DNA from 2 places in the Leptolyngbya sp. O-77 genome. Region 1 is predicted to be linked to the other one. Evidence: predicted binding sites of a transcription regulator. Region 1 holds the regulator's gene; the other holds the start of a gene.
What was found. Region 1 encodes NtcA, which controls nitrogen genes in cyanobacteria. Its sites were predicted from a motif close to TTTGTANNNNNNNNTACAAA; they were not measured.
Positions count from the first base shown of each region.

Region 2: the regulator NtcA is predicted to act here: its motif matches at 1,883-1,902, upstream of O77CONTIG1_RS16345 (uracil-xanthine permease family protein).

Region 1 is NZ_AP017367.1:1,183,264-1,186,678, forward strand. It holds gene O77CONTIG1_RS05045 (DUF3084 domain-containing protein) at 1-612, opposite strand, end outside; gene ntcA (global nitrogen regulator NtcA) at 871-1,542, opposite strand; gene fabI (enoyl-ACP reductase FabI) at 2,015-2,791, shown strand; gene O77CONTIG1_RS05065 (tetratricopeptide repeat protein) at 2,877-3,415, opposite strand, start outside.
Region 2 is NZ_AP017367.1:3,858,057-3,861,471, forward strand. It holds gene O77CONTIG1_RS16335 (MFS transporter) at 1-406, shown strand, start outside; gene O77CONTIG1_RS16340 (antibiotic biosynthesis monooxygenase) at 471-1,370, opposite strand; gene O77CONTIG1_RS16345 (uracil-xanthine permease family protein) at 1,993-3,415, shown strand, end outside.

The DNA of each region.
Region 1 (3,415 bases):
GCGTTCGGCAATCTGGCGATCGCGCTCGGCTACGTCTCGGTCGCGCTGGGCAATCTGCCGCTGGCGATCGGCCTGGAGTTGCTGAATTTCAGCACGAAGCTGGGTGGCCTGCTGGGATACGTCCGTGAGCAATGTCTGTGCCTGCTGATAGTTGGCAGCGACTTGGCTCAACTGCGACTGGGTGCTTTGCAATTCCTCGCGGGTGCGGGTTTCCTGGGCGATCGCCGTTTGTAGAGACTCGTTGGTGCGGCGCAGGCGGCGCTGGGCAGACTGCTGCTCTCGTTCGGCGCGATCGCGCTGTCGCTGCACTTCGGCGGTTTGCTGCTGCGCTTGGTTTAGTTCTGCCAGCGCTGCGTCTCGCTCCTGCTGCACATCTTCTAGCTCAAACACACCCGTTCGCAGTTGGTCATCGACCGCAAACAAAATGCCAAAGGTCATCGCCGAGATGAGAATCCCCGTCATCACGGTGATCAGCGTGGCAGTTTGACGGGGACGCAGGCCAAACAGACTGAGGCGAGCCTTGCCCACCTTCATCCCAAGGCGATCGCCCACCGTGGCCACCACAGCCCCCAGCACCAAAATTGCCGCAATCAAGACCAGCCCGGTGGTCATCGCCGATAAAACTCACACTCAGCTACACCATACTGCAATTGTGCCGTTGAAAGGCGTAGCTCACAGTCGCCTGCACACCGCAACACCGCAAAACGCCTCCACAGGTTGGCCCCCGCAAAACGCCTCCACAGGTCGGCCCCCGCCAGGACTTTTGCCGCATTAGGCGAGCCATCGACCTGAGTCCTGTTTTCATAAGCGTCCTAACGCTAGGTACGCTCTCTCAACCCTGACCGCTATCCAAATCTCTAAGTAAAATCTCTAAGTAAACTGCTGACTCAGCGCCACTGGGTTATAAACCGTGATCTTCTTCTTGTGAATAGAGATCATTCGATCCTGGCGCAGGTCACCCAGCAGGCGCGTTACCGTTACGCGGGTCGAGCCAATTGCTTCGGCGATCGCCTGGTGAGACAGCTTCAGGTCGATCGTGATGCCCTCGGACGTAGGAACCCCAAAATCGCGGCACAAAATTAGCAAAAAGCTGACTAAACGTGACCCCATGTCTCGGTGGGCCAACGTTTCAATCATCATTTCGGTTTGCAAAATCCGAGACGACAGCCCCTTCAGCATCAGCATCGACAGGTCGGGATTTTCCTTTAGCGCCTTTTCGACCTGCTCAATCGGCACTGACAGTAGCTCCACTGGCGTAAACGCGACAGAATGATAAAATCGGTCTGCCTTTTGCCCCGTAATCAGCGACAGTACGCCAAACACGCTATTCTCTCTTAGCAGCGCCACGGTGATTTCTTCGCCTGCCTCATAGACTCGCGACAGCTTTACTGCGCCCTTGAGCAAGAAATAAACCCGCTCAGCCGGATCGCCCGGAAAGAAAATCGTCTTTCCCCGGTCAAAGGTTTCTACCATCGGCGGAAACGCGCTGCCGCTCAATTGGCGAAACACATCTGCTAAAGGCTTTTCATGTGAGGCAACCATACCGTCCGATTCCCAGCGCCCTCAGGGAGCGAATATGACCGAAATATGACCGAGACATGACTGGAACAAAAGATGAAAGCAAAACCCAGATTTTGCCCAAGAGGCGAAAAACCAGGATAAACGCAGTCTTAGAACACTTAAACTAAGTTTGGGGCCGCTTTTTGTATCTAAAAACACGCTTCCATAGGAAGAATGATCGTTTCGATACCAATTTCTGCGTTTGCTCTATCGGTAGACCCGGCTGAGAGAACCCAGACTCTATTCTGGAAACTGGGCGATCGCCCTCAATCCTGCGTTCCAGACAGCATATCGCAATTGTATCTGACAGATACAATTTAGGAAAAAATTTTCCCGTCTCGCCCTCATCTCTTGCCATCTTCTCTTCCCTCGCTTTACCCCACCCTCCCCTATCCGTCCTGCCCCGTTTTTGAGTATTTTGTGAATTGCCCTCGAAATTTGGATGCCGTTACCCATGCTTGACCTCACCGGAAAAAATGCGCTCGTCACAGGCATTGCCAACAATCGCTCAATTGCCTGGGGCATCGCCCAACAGCTCCACAAAGCCGGGGCAAACCTGGGCATCACCTACCTGCCCGACGACAAAGGCAAGCTAGAGAAGAAAGTGGCGGAATTGGTTGAGCCGCTCCAGCCCAGCCTGTTTGTGCCCTGCGATGTGCAAAATGATGAGCAAGTCGAGGCGGCATTTGCCACTGTGCGCGAAAAGTGGGGGCGGCTGGATGTGCTGATTCACTGCCTCGCCTTCGCCAATCGCGACGATCTCAGCGGCGACTTCAGCAATGTTTCCCGCGAGGGCTTTAACCTGGCGCTGGACGTGAGCGCCTACTCGCTGGTGCAGCTTTGCCGCGCTGCCAAGCCGCTGATGACTGAGGGCGGCGCAGTGGTGACGCTGACCTATCTGGGCGGCGTGCGCGTTGTGCCCAATTATAACGTCATGGGCATTGCCAAGGCCGCGCTAGAGATGAACGTGAAATACTTGGCAGCAGAACTGGGCCCGCAAAACATCCGGGTGAACGCCATCTCAGCCGGGCCGATTCGGACGCTGGCCTCCTCTGCCGTTGGTGGCATTTTGGACATGATTCACCATGTCGAAGAAGTCGCGCCCCTGCGCCGCACCGTCACCCAGACCGAGGTGGGCAACACGGCCGCATTCCTGTGCAGCGATCTGTCTACGGGCATCACCGGGCAAGTGCTGTACGTCGATGCGGGCTACGAGATTATGGGGATGTAGGAATGTGGGTCTGCTTTGAGTGTTTTCGAGTGTTTTTGAGCGTTGGATTTTTTGGGGCGCAGGGTGCAAAGCTACTAAACCAGCTCTAGTTTTCCTCAAAGGCGATCGCCACCGGAACAGGCGCAGCATCGGGCACTGCATCGGGGTCAAAGATCGGCGGCGTGCCATTGCGGGTTTTGGTGAGTCGCTGGAGGTGACTAAAGACCTTGCGGGCGTTGGTTTCGTTGCCTTGCTCAGCGAAGAGTTCGAGGGCTTGCTGCAAATCGGCGATCGCCCCAGCGGGGTTGCTGGCACGGGCCAGCCCCCGATAGTAATAGGGGGTGGGCACCTGGGGGGCAAGCTGGATGGCGGCGGCGTAGTCGCGAAAAGCAGATTTGATTTCGCCCAGCTTTTGCGCGGCCAGCCCCCGGAAGAAGTAGATCATGGCGCAGTTGGGCTGGATGGTGAGGGCGTTGGTAAAGTCGGCGATCGCCCCGATCAGGTCGCCCTGCTCTGAGCGCAGATAGCCCCGGTTGCAATGGGCATCCATCTGGTTGCGGTCGAGTTGGAGGGCGGTGCTAAAGTCGGCGATCGCCTGCTGCCGCTCTCCCAGCTCATCGTGACACAGCCCGCGCAGATTCCACA
Region 2 (3,415 bases), 2.7 Mb from region 1:
GGCGATGTTGCTCTGGGGGGCAGGGTTTTCGCTGCTGTGGGCAACGGGTTCCTTTGAGGAGGGTCAGTTTATCTGGGGTGTGGTGGCGCTGTGTCTATTGTCAATTGGTTCGGTGGCTTATAAGCCTTTCTTTTCGGCGATTGTGTCTGATCTGGCTCCCGATACGCTGCGTGGGGCCTATATGGCCGTTAGCTCTCAGTGCTGGACGATTGGCTATTTTATTGGGCCAGTGATAGGCGGCTGGGCAATGGATCAATCAGCTTCGGTGGCTCATGTGTTTTGGCTGGTGGTTGGGGCAAGCTCGCTGCTGTGTGTGGGAATTTTGTGGATTTTTGAGGCTATGAATCCGGCGATCGCCCATTCCACAGTCACCCCCTCAGCGCTCTCGTCCAAGCCCGAATCCTAATCACAAAATTTTTCAGCACGGACTTACAGGACGGGCTTGTTTAACAGACAGGTTTTTTCTGTGGTTAATAAGACTTCTTGCTGTACTGCTTGGGCGGCTTGGGCGCGATTACGTTCACTACTTTATAGAGGTGTTGATCGACTTTGAGAGGGACTGGAAGGGCGATCGCCCCTGCTTCCTCACCATCTTCCGCTTCAACCGCACCCAGTCCAGACAGCACATCCACCGCTGGAACCTGGGCCAGGTCTTGAAACTCCTCCGCATAGCCCCAATAGGCCATTAGCAAGGCTTCCGAATTATCGACAGACTTCAGCAGCATGACTGAGCGTGGGGCAGGATACATTTTGGTGACGGCTGGCAGCGCTTGCTCTACCTCAGACAACACCTCTGGCAAGTCCTCTGTTTCTGCTACCGAGACCTCGCCCAGTTGCACTAGCGCCCCCTGTCCGCGGATCACAGGCACCATGCCGCTGGGAATCTGCATATCCGCGAGTTCAAATACTTCTGTTTTGGCGGGCGTTACCGTCATCGGGGGTTGACCGCCTTTGGAAGACTCTTTCTGATACTCCTTCTGATACTTGGTGTAGTCTTCAACGGGCTGGGCCATAAATGCTTCATAGCTAGCGGCATCCGTCCACTGAGTGAGGGCAACCACGCGAGAGCCGTCTTCGCTCTGCAACACCGATAGCCCCTTAAAACCTTCTGCACCCTTGAAGAATGCCTTACTGGACTTGAGTACGGTAGAAACGGCATTGAGCTGGGTGTCAGGTGTGGTTTCGTAGACCGACATCACGCTAACTGCCTCTGGCTCCGTGTCAAACACGAGTACCTGGGGCGCTTTGTCAGCATAGGCGGCGATCGCCCCACCCAGCCCGAACCACAGCACCAGTCCGATCGCAAATACACTCCGAATCCAATACCCTCCCCACAATCGACGGATTAGACTGCCCAAAACACTCTGCATCACGCCTCCCAAACATCTGTGAGCTTGCGCCATCAAGCTCAGTATCGTAGCCGCAGGTTTTAGCGATCTTTTGTATTGCGAGATACCCTGTATTGCGAGAGACCCAACTTCGGGCAAGGTTTAATCTCCCAACAGTCCCTCATGAGCGGCCAACCGTGGCTTTATGAGAACGAGGCAGGCTGTCGTATCTGAAGCTACAGCATCCGGGCGATCGCTCGATTACAGTTGTAGCCGTGGGCTGTATACAGTATTTTGTATGCAATCTTCCTGCTGCCTCACGGTGAGTATCCTTGGCAAACCTTTGCTCGAATGGTGCTTTTTAAGAGGTGACAGGATAAGCAGTGCAAGATTCTGTATCCAGGTCTTGGGGAACAGTCCTGACCGCAGCTTTGTTGAACAAAGGTCTGATTGCCCCCATTTTTTAAGGTTCTGTACTGCCTTTCAAAGGCGGGTTTCTTGATGCGTTTATCTACCTCTGTCTCAGATCTGTCTCAGGTGATTTACAGATTAATTTCGTATCTTTTGACACAAATAAAATTCTGATTGGTTGCGAACCTTTGATGCAACCCTCGTTTTATAAAATTTCTGTTCTAGCTTTTATTTCAGGAGATATGGAAGGGGAATGGCACAAGCAGATCATGATTTAACGCTGGAGGAAACCTCCGCACCGAGCGAACCGATTATTAAATCAGAACTACTCTATGGGCTAAACGACAAGCCTCCAGTAGGTGAGTCTCTGTTCGTGGCGCTTCAGCATGTGCTGGCATCGTTTGTAGGAATCATCACACCGCCGTTAATTATTGCAGGCGCATTAGGGTTAGATCCCGTCAATACGAGCTATTTGGTCAGCATGTCGCTCTTTGCGTCTGGGCTTTGCACCTTTATCCAGTGCCGCAAGATTGGCCCAGTCGGCTCTGGCTTGCTCAGCTTGCAGGGAACGAGCTTTGCCTTCTTAGGCCCTATCATCGGCGCAGGCACAGGCGCAATTCAGGGCGGAAGCACCCCGGAGCAAGCGCTGGCGCTGATCTTTGGCGTATGCTTTTTTGGCTCTGCGGTAGAAATTATTCTGAGCCGCTTTCTGCATCTGCTCAGCAAAATCATTACGCCAGTGGTTTCGGGTACGGTGGTGATGATTATCGGTTTGGGGCTGATCCGAACTGGAATTATCAGTCTGGCAGGCGGTGCGGCGGCCCAGAGGGCGGCGGATGGTAGTTTTGGAAGCTGGCAGAATCTGGCGCTGGGTGGGCTGGTGATGGCGATTGTTGTGATTCTCACCGTCTCTGGGAATCGGTTCCTACGCATGGGGGCGATCGCCATTGGTTTGCTGGTGGGCTACATCATCGCTGCTTTCATAGGTCTGGTCAATTTCAGCGCCCTGAGCAATCTGTCATTCTTCAGCCTGCCCATTCCGTTCCGCTATGGGATGCGCTTCGACTTGGGGACGTTCCTCCCCTTTATTTTGCTGTACGTTTTGACGGCAATTGAAACCGTGGGCGACTTGACTGCGACTTCGGCCGTATCTGGCGAACCCGTGAAGGGACCGCTCTATGTTCGCCGGATCAAGGGCGGCGTTTTGGGAGATGGGGTCAATTCGGCGATCGCCGCTGTGCTAAATACCTTCCCCAACACCACCTTCAGCCAAAACAACGGCGTGATTCAAATGACGGGTGTAGGCAGCCGCTATGTGGGCTTCTTTGTCGCTGGTATCTTCGCTATCCTGGGTCTGCTGCCTATCGTCGGGGGCGTGTTCCAGGCCATTCCTCAGCCTGTGCTGGGCGGTGCAACGCTGATTATGTTTGGCTCGATCGCCGTTGCTGGCTTAAACATCGTGTCTTCTGCAAATCTGGATCGTCGGTCGATGATCATTGTTGCCGTTTCTCTGGCGCTGGGCTTGGGCGTGCTATATGCCCCAGAGATTTTTGATGGCAAGCCGCCTCTTTTCAGAAATCTCTTTGGTTCCAGCATTTCCACGGGCGGCTTGACGGCAATCCTGCTAAGCTGGTTGCTGCCTCGCAAGGATGATGCAGAGGAAATTTCGCAGGGCT